DNA from 2 places in the Irregularibacter muris genome. Region 1 is predicted to be linked to the other one. Evidence: predicted binding sites of a transcription regulator. Region 1 holds the regulator's gene; the other holds the start of a gene.

Region 1 (8,581 bases):
TATGAGCACGTATATGCTTTTCAATAATAGCTTTTAACTTTTTCAAAATAAAACCCCCTTCCTATGTTTTAAAAATATGCAAAGAAAGGGGGGAATATGATTAGAGAAGTTTATTATTTTGATATATAGGATAATATACCCACAATGGTTTTTGCATCGACTATTCGTCCATCGTGAATCATTTTAACAGCCTCCTTGATATCTAATTCTAGAATATCCATAAATTCATCCTCGTCTCTATTGATTGTTGTCTTACTCAATTCACTGGCAACAAAAATATGAATGATTTCATCTGCAAAACCTGGTGAAGTATATATAGAGCTTATTTTCTCTATCTTGCCGGCTTTATACCCAATTTCTTCTTCTAATTCTCTTAGAGCACATTTTACTGGATCTTCATTATTTTCTAGTTTGCCTGCTGGTAATTCAATAAGTTCACTTTCAATGGGCTTTCTGAACTGTCGGACAAGAAATATTTTATTTTCTGTAAGCATGGGCAATATTGCCACCCCGCCATTGTGGTGTACAATCTCACGTTTTGATGTTTTTCCATTTACAAGTAATACATCATCAAGTCTTACATTGATTATTTTTCCTTCAAATATTTCCTCACTATGAATGGTTTTTTCATAATACTTCATATTACTTCCCCTTTGTATTTAATTTTTCTAGGGCGATTAAGCCTGCAGCAGCTGCACTATTAAAAAATTCTGGGTCTTGCATATAGTTTCTCCCCATAGTCGAGACTTTTATTTCATTTTCTAGCAATACTCTTTCTAAATGATCAACATTCTTAAACTGAATGGAATGTAATTCTGCTATCCTATTGTTTTTTATTTGTTCTTCAATTATTCCCATTTTCTCATTGTCTTTTATTTCTGGAAAAGCCACAAGGCATGAACTATTCACAATATGAGTAAGGGTGGTAATTGAATGATGGCTCAATCCACAGTGGCGAGATCTTCGATCGGCAAAGCTTATTCTAGGAATGGCTATAGGAAAGCCTTGCAAAGTATTTATCGCATCAATAATATTTCCTTGTTCTACCCCTGTAAAGCCATATTTTGTACCTGTCCCTACTATACCAGGTCCCATTGTAACAATTGCAATATCACAATGGGTTACTTCCTTAGCGCCTATTAGGGCAGTATATACATTTACAGCCTCATAATCTCCACCAAAAGCATGTCCATAAGTTATCGTAGAATCAATAAGGTTTTTACTTTTTAGACTTTTTACCGTCTTACTCATGGTCATGGGTAAACTTGCACCATCAGACATGATATATGTTATTTTAATTTTAGGATTATGGTATTTTATCATGGTTATTGCTGGTGCCAGCATACTGTGTAAAGAACCTACAATGACGGGTATGCCTTCTAAAGAATGAAAAGAATTTATGGCCTCATGATATGGACTATCTTGTTCTTCCATGGTTGGAGTGACCAATTGCAGAGGTGTATATCTCATTTTCATAATATGACCTGTCTTTTTTTGTATATCTTCACCCTTATCTAGATTGGCAATAACAAAATGGTATCCTCCTGTTCCCAATTGCAATCTTACAGCTGTGGTGTTTAGCAATACTTTATTGCCTATGTTACATTTTCCTGAAAGGGAAATATAATTCATTGCCTTAGCATTGAATTCCCCTATAGATACAATCAGTTCCTGAAAATCTTCATCCTCAAATAATATTTCTATTACCGTACCTATTTCTCTATCCAGCATATAATTCCTACCTCATTCCTAAAAAATATTTTTATCTTAATTTTTACATAAATTAATGTCTTTTATCCTCTTCCTAACTGATCTATAAAATGTAATATAGGGTTTCTTTCAATTAATTTTGTAATCGATGATTTTTCTGCATAGATATGTATACAAATTAGTAAAAATAAGATGATTAGCTTGAGGATATTGGTAAAATATAGGATTGTACAAAATCCTAATATAAACCCAAGAGCATTAGATCCAACATCCCCCATCATGGCCTTTGCTTTTAAATCCTTAGGGAAATAAATGATTACTGGTATAGATGAAATAATAAGTAAATACACAGTTTCCTGATTATAAAATAGGCCCAAAAGGATTAGGGAATAAAATAGATATCCCTTTATCGCTCGCCCAGGTCTAAGATCCAATAAGTTTATTAGATTGGTAAATAGTGATAGGATAAGGGCATTAAGAAGTATAATGAAAATATTATTGGAAAATGAACTCGTCACATATATAGATATTATCCCACCCATTAGGGCTTTAAGCCCACCTGTAGTTAGCTGCATATGAAAAAGTTTCCCGATATGTCCCTTCAATCCTGTAGTGTCCCGACTTCCTAATAAATCATCAATAATGCCTATAAAGGACATACCTATAATACCTAAAATAAAAATGTGAAGTGTCTCTCCCCATTGAAAATATAAATTATAAAGAATAAAAGGGATGAAGAGGGATAAAGAAAACACCATCCCCATGCCAACAGGAATTTCCTCTCCACGATAGTTTTTTCCCTTAGCCCTAGAATTTCCTAACATATTATAGATTAAATGGGTCATAACAATTGCATTTAATACTGTTATAATAATTATAAAAAAATGAATTAACATCTTATCACCTCTTTTGGGAATACCTTAATAAGGCTAAAAAAATATGTAAAAATTGCTTCCCCCTATGAAGAAATCCTTTTAAGTCCCTGCCTGTTTCAGCATGTTTCATTTGAACTGGAACTTCCAAAATTTTATATCCCTGATTAAGTATGTCTATGGTCATTTCCACTTCTACGCCATACCCTCCCTCGGGAAGTTTTATCTTTTCCAATACCTCTCGATTAAATACTCTTTGTCCTGATAAGGATGACGTAATGGATTTTTTGGTATAGTAATAAATCCCCCATTTTGCAAGGTTTTTTACTAACCCAAAACCACCTTTTTTCTTGGCAGAAGGAAACTGTGCAATGGTAACATCACACTCCCCCTTAGCAACTGGTTTAATAAGCTTTTCAATTTCTATTGAACTTTCTTCTACATCAGCGTCTAAAAATCCTATAATATCACCGGTAGCTTGCTTAATGCCATGCTGTAAAGCCCATCCTTTTCCCATGTTTTTTTCTAATCTACTCACAATGACATTATATTCTCTCGCTTTTTTAGCTGTATAGTCACTAGAACCATCGTCTATAATAATGATTTCGTCTATCCATTTGCTATTTAACAATGGTTTTAATGTATTACCAATTCGCTCCTCCTCATTAAATGCAGGAATTAGAATGGTCACCGTTTTTTTTATCATTGTTCTACCTCGCTTTTTATGGTATAAGTCTATCTGCTGAAGTTTTAAAGCCAAAATTACCCTCTTGTCCCTGCATTACCTGGATTAAAGAATATTGACCTATAATAGTATCTACATTATCAATTGTAGAAATCTTTTCCTTTCTATAGGCATCCATATAAGAATATCTGACATTGCTCTGCTCTATCCCTACTATAGGGATATTGTATTGCTTTGCTTTTTTAATAAAAGGAATATCTATTTTTTCAATGGTTTTTGTTTTTTCCGAAGCGCTTCCACCCGCAATAATAAAATAATCTATGGTACTACTATAATCACCTTTAATTTCAATGATTTCTTTTTCTTTTAAATATTGTAAGATTTCTTCATCCTGATCTAATATTGCTCTGGCTAATTCATCTGATAAGTATTGTATAAAATTATTCTTATCAATACTTATGCCTTTTTTATTCACAAAATAATCATATACTTCTTCTAACATCTTAGAATCCTCTAGTAAAAAGTCTTTTTTAACATATGTAATGGAAGTTATATTCCCTTGTGCCTTTTCTATAGGCGAAATGATTCCATTATAAATGTAATCATCATTTGTTTCGATGATTGCAATATTGGTATCCTGTAGTTTGGTATTAATTAAAAGGGGTAAAGTATTTTCACTATATTCCTCATAGTTTTTAAGTTGTTTTCTTTGTAATTCAATTTCTTCTTCCAAGACTTCTTTTTCTTCTCTAATTTCACCAAATTTAGATTCTAGCTGACGAACTAATGTCTCCTGTTGATTAATAAATATCTCTTGCCCATCAAACATGAATCCTATAAAAATACCTATTCCCAAAGCAAGAAATACGGCTGCTAATGAAACGATTAGATATCTAATGTTTAACATGATATTCTCTCCCTTAAAAATCAAATAAAATTTTCAATCGCATCTGAAACAATTTTAACAAATATTGAATAATGGGTGAATACATTGAGATAATAATAATTGGCAATAAAGCTGATAAAACTAAAGCAAATATGTATTTTATTTTCACTCCTGTATGATATAACTTATTAACACCCTTAGCATCAATCAATTTAGATCCAATCTTTAAACGCACTAGAAAAGTACTAGCCATACCTTTTCTTCCCTTTTCCAAAAAGTCAATCATATTGGAATGGCTTCCTAATGCAACAATTAAATCTCCACCCTTTTCATAGGCAATCAGCATAGCAATATCCTCACTTGTCCCAGGGGCAGGTATTACTTTAGCTTCCAGATTTAATTTATTTATTCTTTCCATACCAGGAGCTCTACCATCAGGATATGCATGTACAACAATTTCATCGCAAATTTTAAGTGCCTCATCACTGACACTATCCATATCTCCTACAATAATATGGGGTTTATGTCCAAATTCTATCAGTGCATCTGCTCCCCCATCTACTCCAATTAAAACTGGTTTCTCTTCCCTGATATAGGATTGTAAAATACTTAGATCCTCTTTATAGTTCTGCCCCCGCACAACCACAACAACATGTCTATCCTTTATCTGAGTTTTCATATTGGGAATAGAAATTCCATTTAAAATAATATCCTTCTCTTTTTTTGCATATTCTAACGTATTTTCAATGAATTTATCCAATTCATGGGCGATATTTTTCTTGGCTTCCTCGGTTTGTTGTTGAACATCCTCCTTAGTAAGCCATCTCCCTTCTCCTATGAGCTCTCCACTTTTAAATATTTTATTTTCTATAACTTCTACTTCTTCTCCTTCATTAATTTTCTCCATAAGGTCCTTGCTAGCTTCATCAATAATTGCGATATTAGACCCTATTAAAGTTTTAGGACCAAGGTTTGGATATTTACCGCTGATGGATTTATCCAAATTTATGACAAGTTTCACTTTGGCATTAACTAAGGATTCTGCCGCAACTTCATCAATATCCCTATGCTTGATAATAGCAATCTCTCCTGGCCTTATTCTTTTTGCCAAATCTTTAGTCTTTTTATCTACTCTTGCTATACCTTTCACCAATAAACCCCTCCACAGAATACTTTATTCAAGAGTTTTCAATATTTTACTATGAAAGCCTATTTTATATATTGTAACACAACCAACCTTTTTTATAACAATGATCATTACGATCAAATAATAAAACCTTATAAGACAACCGTCCTATGAGGTTTTATTTTTCCTTTAACAATATATTCAATTCTTCCATAAAGGTATTGATATCCTTAAATTGTCGGTATACTGAAGCAAATCTTACATAAGCTACTTCATCTAGCTCCTTAAGCTCCATCATCAATTGTTCCCCAATATAGTTACTAGATATTTCCTTTTCCATGGTATTATATAATCTTTTTTCAATTCTTTCCACAATTTTCTCTAGTTGTCCAAGGGATACTGGCCTTTTCTCACAGGCCTTTAAGGCTCCGTTCATTATTTTATTCTGATTGTAAGGTTCTCTATGACCATTTTTTTTGATAACCATTAAAGGTATGTCCTCTATTTTTTCATAGGTGGTAAACCGTTTAAGACATTGTATACATTCTCTTCGTCTTCGTATAACACTTCCATCTTCTGTGGGTCTTGAGTCAACTACCTTACTTTCAATTGAATTACAGAATGGACATTTCACAATGAATTCCTCCTTGAATTTCCTTCTGGACTCATTATACAATACCTATTTAGAATTGTCCATTCTTCTCAAACCCCTCTGTTTCACATCATTATGAGTAATCTCACGTCCATTAAATATGTTTTCTCATCTGACCTAAGGCGGTCTTTTCCAGCCGAGAAACTTGTGCCTGGGAGATACCTATTTCTTTTGCAACTTCCATCTGGGTTTTTCCTTCAAAAAACCTTAAATTTAGTATTAATTTCTCCCTATGATTTAATCTTTGCATAGCTTCTTGTAGGGCTATATTTTCTAACCATATTTCATCCTGACTTTTTTCATCACTTACTTGATCCATAACAAAAATGGCATCTCCACTATCATGGTATATTGGTTCAAATAATGAGATAGGATCTTGTATGGCATCTAGAGCAAAGACTACTTCTTCCTGAGACATTCCCAATTCTTTGGAAATTTCAGTTAGCGTGGGTTCTTTGTTGTTTTTATTAATCAACTGGTCTCTAACTTGTAGTGCTTTATAGGCTATATCTCTTAAGGACCTACTCACTCTAATAGGATTATTATCTCTCAAATACCTTCTAATTTCCCCTATAATCATAGGTACAGCGTAAGTAGAAAATCTTACATTTTGACTTAAATCAAAATTATCTATTGCTTTTATAAGACCTATACAACCTACTTGAAATAGGTCATCCAAATTTTCTCCTCTATTATTAAATCTTTGAATTACACTTAAAACTAATCTCAAATTTCCTTGCACAAAGGTTTCTCGTGCTTTATAATCTCCCTGATGTATTTGATCAAATAATTTTCTCATTTCTTTATTTGTTAACACAGGCAGTTTTGAAGTGTTTACTCCACATATTTCAACTTTATTTGTCACGGTATTTTGTCATTCCTTTCTCTTCACCTTTAATATCTAGATTATTGCCCCTAGGAATGTAATTATTCAATTTTTATATGGTAATTTATTCAATAAAAAACCTTCTATAATATTATAGAAGGTTTAATGGGTGTCTATATCATTCTGCTTATTTCTTTTTTCAGTCTTTTAATAATTCTTTTTTCCAATCTAGATATATAGGACTGGGAAATACCCAGCATATCTGCAACTTCTTTTTGAGTCTTTTCAACACCATCCATTAGTCCAAAGCGTAATTCCATGATTCTTTTTTCTCTTTCACTTAGTTTATTCATGGCAATTTGAAGTAATTCTTTATCGACTTCTTCCTCTAGGCATTTATGAATAATATCATTTTCTGTACCTAAAATATCAGAAAGGAGAAGTTCATTTCCATCCCAATCTATGTTTAGAGGTTCATCAAAGGATATCTCTAGACGTATCTTATTATTCCTACGTAAAAACATAAGTATTTCATTTTCAATACATCTCGATGCATATGTGGCTAATTTTATATTTTTATCAGGATCAAAGGTGTTTACTGCCTTAATAAGCCCTATAGTTCCTATTGAAATTAAATCTTCAACACCTATTCCAGTATTTTCAAATTTCCGTGCAATGTAAACCACTAGCCTTAGATTTCTTTCAATTAGGATTGTTTTTATTGATCCATTATTATTTTTCTTTTTTAAATGAGCAATAAGATATTGTTCCTCATCCAGTGTCAAAGGAGGAGGTAATGCTTCACTCCCACCTATGTAAAATATTTCATCCTCACCTTTTAAGTTTAATCTGTGAAGTATTTTTACATATAATATTTTAAGTTTCAATAATAATATTTTAATTCTTTTTTTCATGTCCATCCCCCTATGTTTGTATGTTTAATATTTCTGGATTTAATAATGCATTATACTCTCCCTCATTGCTTAACTTTTGATTATATATTGCCATGATTACATTATTAACCTCTTTATTTTTTTCTTTCTCAACAATTGTTATCTTATCGGTTTTAAATCCTACCAGTAGTCCATTTTTTTCTCCTAGGGAGGTAAAGGGAATCATTCTAAAGCGATTTATCCAATCTGAATGAATCAATACCTGTGAAATATGTTCAAAGTCTTTTTCCTGGTTTTCATTAAAAATTTCTCTTATTTCTATAGGTAGAACATCTTTAATTATGCTGTATTCTACTACAATCACTGGTGATTTTGAAATAGGATCATTCAAAAAATTAGCAGTATCAAATAAACCCTTTAGTTCCTTTACTTTGCCATCGATATCTATATGTATATTGGTAAGAATATTGTCTTTAGATATTTTACTTTGTATATAATCCCAGGAAACTTTTATCAGAAAATAACTCAACAAACAAGTTATAAGTAACAAACTTATGGGAAATTTGGATACATAAAAAAAACCTTTAGATGATAAACCACCATATTGGGTCATATATATTAAAGCAAAAGCAGAGCCCCCAAAAATGAAGGATATTAAATAGAATATAGCAAAGGGCCTGATAAAGTCTTTTATCTTTTTGGGTGTAAATACTACGATAATGATTATAATGGATAGACAAATCTTCATAGTTATTTCATTAAAAATATTTAATAAAGGAAAATAAATTAATAAAGTATATGCCGCTCCTATAAAAGCACCTATTAATATTTTCCATACATGAGTCCTTATTTTACTAAATCTTACTGTAAGCCAAATGATAATAAAATTTATAATAAAGTTTTCTACAACTATAATATCTCCATAGATATA
Region 2 (8,581 bases), on a different contig from region 1:
GCTGTAGCTCAACATCAAGGATTTTCTGATGTTGGCATGGGTGGCGGTATCATTGTTATGGGTTTGGCCTCAATTATTATAGGGGAAATGGTATTTAAAAAAATATCTCTTATGGTACCCACGACAATGGTTCTTCTAGGGTCCATCCTATATAAAGGAAGTACGGCTTTAGCCCTGCGCTTGAAGCTACCTTCCACAGACTTAAAGCTGATTACCTCTGTGATTGTCGTGATGATTTTATCGGTTTATGGAAAGGGCATAGCCCTGCCTTGGAAGAAAGTAGAAAAAAGAAGGGGTGGTTCCATTGTTGCACATTCAAAATCTATCTAAGACCTTTAACGTTGGTACCATCAATGAAAAAAGTATCTTTCAGGATTTTTCTATACAAATTAACAAAGGAGAGTTTGTCACCATTATTGGAAGCAATGGAGCTGGAAAGTCTACTTTGCTAAATATCATTACAGGATCTATAATACAAGACCAAGGAAAAATTCTTATTGGAGATAGGGATATCTCTTTTTTAGAAGAACATAAAAGAACAAAATACATGGGGAGGGTATTTCAAAATCCTACTTGGGGAACGGCACCCCATATGACCATATTAGAAAATCTATCCATGGCCAATCATAAAGGCCAGAAATTTAATTTATTTCCCGGTATTTCAAAAAAAGATATCCCAGGCTTTAAAGAAATTCTTAGGGAACTTTCCCTAGGCTTAGAAGACAATTTAGATACTAAGGTAGGACTACTTTCAGGAGGACAAAGACAATCTTTAGCACTAATTATGTCTACCATGACCAGTCCTGAAATTTTATTATTAGATGAACACACGGCAGCTCTAGATCCTAAAACCTCTGAAGTAATATCTGCCTTAACAGAAAAGATAGTCAAGAAAAAACAGATGACAACTTTAATGGTTACCCACAACTTAAAACATGCTATTGAAATGGGAGATCGCATTATTATGCTCCATAGAGGGAAAGTAATACTAGATTGCAAGGGAGAGGAAAAAAAGAATTTAACCATACCAAAACTCCTAAGCTATTTCCAACAAAGCCAACCAGAGGCAATGCTTACTGATGAAATGTTGTTTTCATCCTAAAAGGATATGTAGTCCATAGAGCAATAAACTTATAAGTTTATTGCTTTTCTTTTTTGTGTGTAACCATACACTTTAGGAAAATATAAAAATTGTACGGGCAAATGATTGTAGAGAAAAAAAGATAATATTACAATAAAGAATAGATGGATGCAAGGACATAAAGGCAGTGGGATGTCTAGTGAGAGTCATGGAGTATTGCAGAGGATATTCAAGAACAGAAAACAATTGACCTACACAAAGGGGGATATCGATATGAATAGTACAAATCAACTAGTAGAAAATAAAAAGTACAATACCAAGGATTTAGTCATTACTTCTTTATTAATCGCCATAGTATTTGTGGCAACTGCATTTATCAATATTCGTCTACCTATATCCATTAATGGAGGACTGATACACCTAGGCACCGGTGCTCTCATTGTTTCATCCATTCTTTATGGAAAGAAAAAAGGAGCTATAGCAGGAGCTTTTGGGATGGCTATATTTGATATATTTTCAGGCTGGGCAGCTTGGGCACCCTTTACCTTTATTGTAAGGGGAGTCATGGGATATATCATAGGGAGCATTGCCTATACTAAGGGAGAAAAGTCTAGGGAGCTTGGGTGGAATATTATTGGAATCATTTTAGGGGGAATCTGGATGATTGCAGGATACTATGCTACCGAAGGTATACTATATGGTAATTGGAGTGTACCTGTGACCTCTATACCTGGCAATGCCATACAAATTCTTGTAGGGGCAGTCATAGGATTACCTTTAATTGCCACACTGAAAAAGTTAAAACTTTATTGAGATAAGGGAGGAAAAAACATGAAAGAAATGATGATTATGACACCAGGCCCTACCTATGTCCATGAAGAGGTAAGGGCGGCTATGGGAAAGCCCATTATCAATCCAGATTTAGATTTGCAATTTTATGAATTCTATTATGATCTGTGTGGAAAATTGCAGAAACTACTCCATACGCAAAACCAAGTATTGGTACTCAATGGTGAAGGCATTCTAGGATTAGAAGCTGCATGTGCATCTTTAATTGAACCAGGAGACAAGGTTCTATGTATAGACAATGGTATTTTTGGCAATGGCTTTGGAGATTTTGCAAAAATCTATGGAGGCCAAGTTACCTATTTTAAGGCTGATTACAGAAAGGGCATCAATAAGGCGGAATTAGAAAATTTTATACAAAAAAATGGACCTTTTAAAATTGCCACTTTAGTTCACTGTGAAACCCCTTCTGGTATCACCAATCCAATAGACAAAATCTGTCCTTTACTCCATGATCAGGGCATAATCAGTATAGTAGATGCAGTATCCTCTATGGGAGGAGAAGCAATACATACGGATCAGTGGAAAGTAGACATTCTTTTAGGAGGCTCTCAGAAATGTCTATCCGCACCTCCAGGACTAACCATCCTAAGTGTAAGTGAGAGAGCTTGGGATAAAATTTCAAAAAGAAAGCACTCTATAGTGGGCTTTTATACCAATTTATCTAGCTGGAAAAACTGGTATGAGGAAAAATGGTTTCCCTATACTCAACCTGTTAGCGATTTATATGCCCTAGATAAAGCGGTGGAGAGAATTCTTGAGGATAAAGGCATATTCCAAAGACATAAAAATATTGCTGAAGCAGTGAGGAAAAGTATTATTGAAGTCGGCTTAGAGTTATATCCAAAGGAGAGTTTTTCTAATACGGTAACAGCAATGATGGTCCCTGAGGAAACTACCTTTGAAGAAATCAATAAGAAAATGCTAGAGGAACATAGGATTATGATTGCAGGATCCCTGGGAGATTTAAATGGTAAAGTCATGCGTATAGGACACATGGGGGAAAACTGTTATGAAGAAAAGCTGTATTTAACCCTAAAGGCATTGGATACCGTGTTGAAAGAATTAAATGTTCCAGTAAAAGGATATCTCCATAAGCATTTTCAAGAGGTATATAATGTACAATGATAAATTCCATAAGGATTATCTAAACAAATAAGGCACCTTATAGGTGCTTTTTTCTATGCCCTCCGTTGCTTTTCCTTAGAGCATTGTTATTCTTTATGATCATTCTGTATTTATATTTTTAGATTATTAAGGGAAATAAAGAAAATAGTAGTTATCCCAACGAGAAAATATAAAAGATCATTATAATATGATTTTTTGGCTTTGGAAAGAAAAACATTTTTATGGTAGAATAGTCAGAGTGGAAATCCGATACTATATATTGTGTGACTAATAAGATAAAAGCACAATATAGGCTGCGAGGAAAGGGAGATCGTTGTGATTAAAGAGATTAAAAAAAGGGATGGTAGAGTAATATTTTTTAACAAGGATAAAATTACTAGAGCAATATTTAGGGCAGCAGAATCAGTTGCTCACAACCAAGGGTCTCATTTGGATTATGATATAGCGGAAAGATTGGCCGATGAGGTTACAGGTTATTTAAGTAAAAAATACATAGGAAAAATGCCCACGGTAGAGGAAATACAGGATGTTGTAGAAAAGGTACTTATTGAGTCAGGGCATGCCATGACTGCCAAGGCCTACATACTTTATCGCAATGAGAGGAACCGCATCAGGGATCAAAACACCAGAATAATGAAAACCATAAGAGGGATTACAATAGATGATGCAAAGGAAAATGACACCAAAAGAGAAAATGCCAATGTGAACGGGAATACTGCCATGGGCACTATGCTACTTTATGGATCCACAGTATCAAAGGAATTTTGTAAGATGGAAATGATGAATCCAGTTTTTGAAAGGGCCCATGAACAAGGGGATATCCACATCCATGATATGGATTTTGCACCCATGGGCACCTTAACCTGTTGCCAGATTGATATAGAAAGACTATTCAAAAATGGTTTTTCTACAGGACATGGTTTTCTGAGGAAACCCAGCAATATCACTACAGCCGCTGCCTTAGCAGCCATTGCCATCCAGGCAAATCAAAATGACCAACACGGTGGTCAGTCCATACCCAACTTTGACTATGCCCTAGGACACTACGTAGCAAAGAGTTTTATAAGAAATTATATAGAGAATCTAGGGAAAGGATTAGATTTTTGCTTAGGAAGTCAAGAGGGAAAGAACTGGGCAAAAACCATTATCCATAAAACCATAAAGGAAACCCATACTACACCAAAACTGGAAATAGAAGAGACTTATTTAAAAGAAGAATATATAAGAGCTAAGGAAGAACTTGGGGATAGAATAGATGAAAATCTATGGAAAAGAGTACAAAAAACCTCCCATAGACAGGCTTTTGAAGAAACAAAGGAACAGACCTATCAGGCAATGGAAGCCTTTATACATAATTTAAATACCATGCACTCTAGAGCGGGAGCCCAGGTACCCTTTAGTAGTGTAAACCTAGGCACCGATACAAGTCCTGAGGGGAGGATGGTTACCGAAAACTTTCTTTTAGCAACCGAAAGGGGTTTAGGTAATGGAGAAACAGCTATTTTCCCCATCAGTATATTTAAGGTAAAAAAAGGAGTATCCTTTAATTCGCAAGATAAGAACTATGACCTATTTAAGCTAGCCTGTAGGGTAAGTGCTAAAAGATTATTTCCTAATTTTAGTTTTCTAGATGCCCCCTTCAACCTTCAATATTATAAAGAAGGAAGACCAGAAACTGAGGTCACCTATATGGGATGTAGAACCCGGGTAATTGGCAATAAGTATGATGCCAACAATGAAATTACCTATGGGAGAGGAAATTTAAGCTTTACCTCTTTAAATTTACCTAAGATCGCATTAAAGATAAATCAAGAGGAGGATCTTAAAAAGACTATCCATGGACTATGGAAAAAAGCCTTAGTATCCTCTGGTGTCCAGAGGGAAAATATATATCAAGAAATAGTAGACCTTTTAAGCCCCCAGATGGAGCCTACAATAGATCTTATAGCAGAACAATTATTGGAACGTTTTGAAATACAAAGAGCCAAAAAGGTAAAGAATTTCCCCTTTTTAATGGGGCAAGGTATATGGAAAGGCAGCGAGGACTTGCAATGGGAGGACACCTTAGATGAGGTCATTAAACACGGTACCTTAAGTATGGGCTTTATTGGCTTAGCAGAGTTTTTAAAGGCCCTTGTAGGTAGTCATCATGGAGAAAGCCAAGAGGCCCAAGAGTTAGGAATAAAGCTTATTGGTTACCTAAGAAACAAGATGGAAGACTATTCTCAACAATATGGCTTGAATTTCACCTTAATTGCAACCCCGGCCGAGGGATTATCAGGAAGATTTGTAAAACTGGATAGGAAGGAATTTGGATCTATAGAAGGAGTTACTGATCGAGAATATTATACCAACTCTTTTCATATTCCTGTGTATTATTCTATTACAGCCTTTGATAAAATCTCCAAGGAAGCTCCTTATCATGCTCTTACCAATGCCGGACATATTAGCTACATAGAATTAGATGGAGATCCCTCTATGAATATAGAGGCCTTTGAAGATGTAGTACGCCTAATGGCTGATTCAGGCATAGGATATGGATCTATCAATCATCCCCTAGATAGGGATCCTGTATGTGGATATAATGGCATTATTTTTGAAGAATGTCCAAAATGTGGCAGAAAAGAAGGAAGTCAGGGCATTCCCTTTGAGAGAATTAGAAGAATAACAGGATACTTAGTAGGGGATTATCAAACCCGTTTTAATGATGCTAAAAAAGCAGAGGTTCTGGACCGGGTGAAACATGGTATGAAATAATTTAAAATGGCAAACAAGCAAAAGTGTATAATCATAAACTTTACGCAGACTGTACGAAAGTGAAAGGCAAATTAAATTAATGATTATACACGGTAGGGTACCTATTTTGTAAAAATGTGCAAACTATTTGTTGAATATAGTGACAAGAAGGTGAGCGTGTGAAAATCAGATTGGCCAGTAAGGTTCAAATGAATTCCATTGTAGACGGTCCGGGCTTGCGTATGGTGGTTTGGACCCAGGGCTGTCCCCATCATTGTCCTCAGTGCCATAACCCCCAAACCCATCATCCCATGGAAGGCTTTGAGGCAGATTGCAAGGACATTATTCAGGAGATTCAATCTAGAGGAATTCATCGAGGAATTACCTTTTCCGGCGGAGAGCCCTTTGAGCAAGCTAAAGCTTGTATAGAAATCGCAAAGGCTGCCAAGAGGATTGGGCTGAATATATGGATCTATACTGGATATACTTTTGAATTTTTGTTGATGAAGCAAAGAAAAGACTGGTTGGAATTTTTAAGTTGTGGAGATGTATTGGTAGATGGGCCCTTTCAGATAAAACAAAAAAATCTACAGTTAGCCTTTAGGGGTTCAGAGAATCAAAGAATTATTGATATCCGTTCTTCCCTCAGGGAAGGGAAGGCCATATTATGGAAAGAATACATGGAGAAAAGTTCGTAATATAAAAGGGTTGTGCCCCATGGGGCACAACCCTTTTATATTCTATTTAATGTAGAAATATTAATACACCCTTCTTCCATAGGAAAAATGATCCCTATAGTAAGCAGTATTCAAGCTTGAAATGGTAATTCCATTATTACTAGAACTAGAATGGATAAATTGATCATCCCCTAGGTAGATACCTGTGTGACTAGGACCGGATCGATAGGTATTGCTAAAAATAATTAAATCGCCCGGTTGCAGATTGGCTCTGGATACATAACTACCCGCATTGGCCTGTAGTTCAGAGGTGCGAGGTATGCTTATCCCATTTTGTTTATAGACAAATTGTGTGTAGCCAGAACAGTCAAAGCCCTTTGTGGTAGAACCGCCAAATACATAGGGCACCTTTGGATTAAGGTATATCTTGGCTGTGTTAATGATGCCGCTGGTAAGGATTCTTCTGTTTTCATCGCCACGGTTAGGGGTTGAGGGAGAAGTGCTTGAGCCTTTACCAGATAAGGCATTATTGATGGTTTGAATTGTTTGGGGTCCGGCTAACCCATCTACAGCTATACCTTGGGCCTGCTGAAAAGATCGTAAAGCCTGTTGGGTTTGTGCACCGAAATAGTTGGTACAATTAGCAATGTTTAAATATCCTAATTTCTTAAGAGCTTCCTGTAATGCATTGACATCTGTTCCACTAATACCTAACTTCAAAAGACGATTGTAGGTCAAAGTACCCGCCGGATTTGTAGGCTGAGTTGGTTTTAGATTAGAGTTAGTACCTTTTAGGGCAGATTCCAATGCTTTATATGTAGCTGGCCCAAAGGAACCATCTACCGCAAGTCCTTGGGCTGCTTGGAAGGATTTCACTGCCTGTTGGGTTTGAGTGCCAAAATAATTGGTGCAATTAGCGATATTTAAGTAGCCCAACTTTTTAAGAGCTTCCTGCAACCCATGAACATCTGCTCCGCTAAGTCCTAGTCTTAAGGGACGACTATAATTTAAGACAGAGGAACTAGAGGAACCTGGATTTGTAGGTTGAATAGAAGTCTGCAATGCCTTAAATGATGCAGGGCCAAAAGAACCATCTACAGCTAACCCTTTGGATTTTTGAAAATCCATAACTGCATTTCGGGTAATATCTCCAAAATATGTAGTTGTATCCTTATAGCTGAAAAACCCTAAGTCTTTAAGATGCTGTTGAAGTACTTTTACATCCCCGTGGGTCATTCCCTTCTTTAGCACTCTATCGCCTAGAGCTGCATAAGCAGGTATTGCACTAATAGATAGCATTCCTGCCACAGTGAAGGCCACTACTGCACTTTTAAAACCATTTCTTTTTAATGTCAAAAAAACGCCCCCTTTTTATTAAAATTATTAAAACCTTACTCTTATAGTATATAATATTATTATGGTAGAACAAAGAAAAAAGCAGCAAAATTTGTCGAAAATATGTAAAGTGTATATGTATTGTAACAATTATGTAATAATATACCAAAAATTAGCCGTGAGGAGAGAGCTTAGATGAAGGAGATCACTATAGATAAAACAGGGAACAAGCCTCTGTATCTTCAAGTATTTCTTCAAATAAAAAATGAGATTTTACAGGGAAGGATGAAAGCCAATGAAAAACTTCCCTCCATAAGGCAATTGGCAGCTACACTAGAAGTAAACAATGATACCATTGTACAGGCCTATAAATTGTTGGAACAAGAGGAATTGGTCCTTAGCCATAGAGGGAAAGGAACCTATGTAAAATCTAGTGATAAAGAATTAAAGGAGGGAGGGAGAAGAGAAAATAATATTATCTGGGATTTTGCAAACGCTAGTCCCCATCCAGAAACCTTCCAAGTAGAAGAATTTAAAAAAATCATCAATGAAATACTCGATAGAGATCGAGGAGATACCTTTACTTATCAGGCTAGTGAGGGTTATTATCCCCTAAGGGAATCTATTGCCCAATACTTAAAAAAATTATCTATAAAAAGCAATATTCATGAAATACATATTATTTCCGGTGCTCAACAGGGAATTGATATCGTCACCAAGGGCTTGTTGGAATTAGGAGATGTAGTGATTATTGAAAGACCTTCCTATCCTGGTGCTA

The links. Region 1 encodes NrdR, which represses ribonucleotide reductase genes. Its sites were predicted from a motif close to CACNANATNTNGTG; they were not measured.
Region 2: a site for NrdR is predicted at 3,306-3,319, ahead of NSA47_RS06955 (anaerobic ribonucleoside triphosphate reductase). Genes of this name have one in related genera too.

Annotation. Positions count from the first base shown of each region.
Region 1 is NZ_JANKAS010000002.1:211,719-220,299, reverse strand. It holds gene spoIIM (stage II sporulation protein M) at 1-46, opposite strand, end outside; gene NSA47_RS03415 (NUDIX hydrolase) at 114-641, opposite strand; gene NSA47_RS03410 (DUF3866 family protein) at 643-1,731, opposite strand; gene NSA47_RS03405 (glycosyltransferase) at 1,794-2,606, opposite strand; gene NSA47_RS03400 (glycosyltransferase family 2 protein) at 2,611-3,288, opposite strand; gene NSA47_RS03395 (copper transporter) at 3,305-4,174, opposite strand; gene steA (putative cytokinetic ring protein SteA) at 4,188-5,303, opposite strand; gene nrdR (transcriptional regulator NrdR) at 5,458-5,913, opposite strand; gene sigG (RNA polymerase sporulation sigma factor SigG) at 6,026-6,796, opposite strand; gene sigE (RNA polymerase sporulation sigma factor SigE) at 6,931-7,671, opposite strand; gene spoIIGA (sigma-E processing peptidase SpoIIGA) at 7,682-8,581, opposite strand, start outside.
Region 2 is NZ_JANKAS010000005.1:5,586-14,166, reverse strand. It holds gene NSA47_RS06975 (ABC transporter permease) at 1-330, shown strand, start outside; gene NSA47_RS06970 (ABC transporter ATP-binding protein) at 305-1,102, shown strand; gene NSA47_RS06965 (ECF transporter S component) at 1,355-1,894, shown strand; gene NSA47_RS06960 (pyridoxal-phosphate-dependent aminotransferase family protein) at 1,913-3,055, shown strand; gene NSA47_RS06955 (anaerobic ribonucleoside triphosphate reductase) at 3,371-5,812, shown strand; gene nrdG (anaerobic ribonucleoside-triphosphate reductase activating protein) at 5,971-6,489, shown strand; gene NSA47_RS06945 (C40 family peptidase) at 6,550-7,824, opposite strand; gene pdxR (MocR-like pyridoxine biosynthesis transcription factor PdxR) at 7,999-8,581, shown strand, end outside.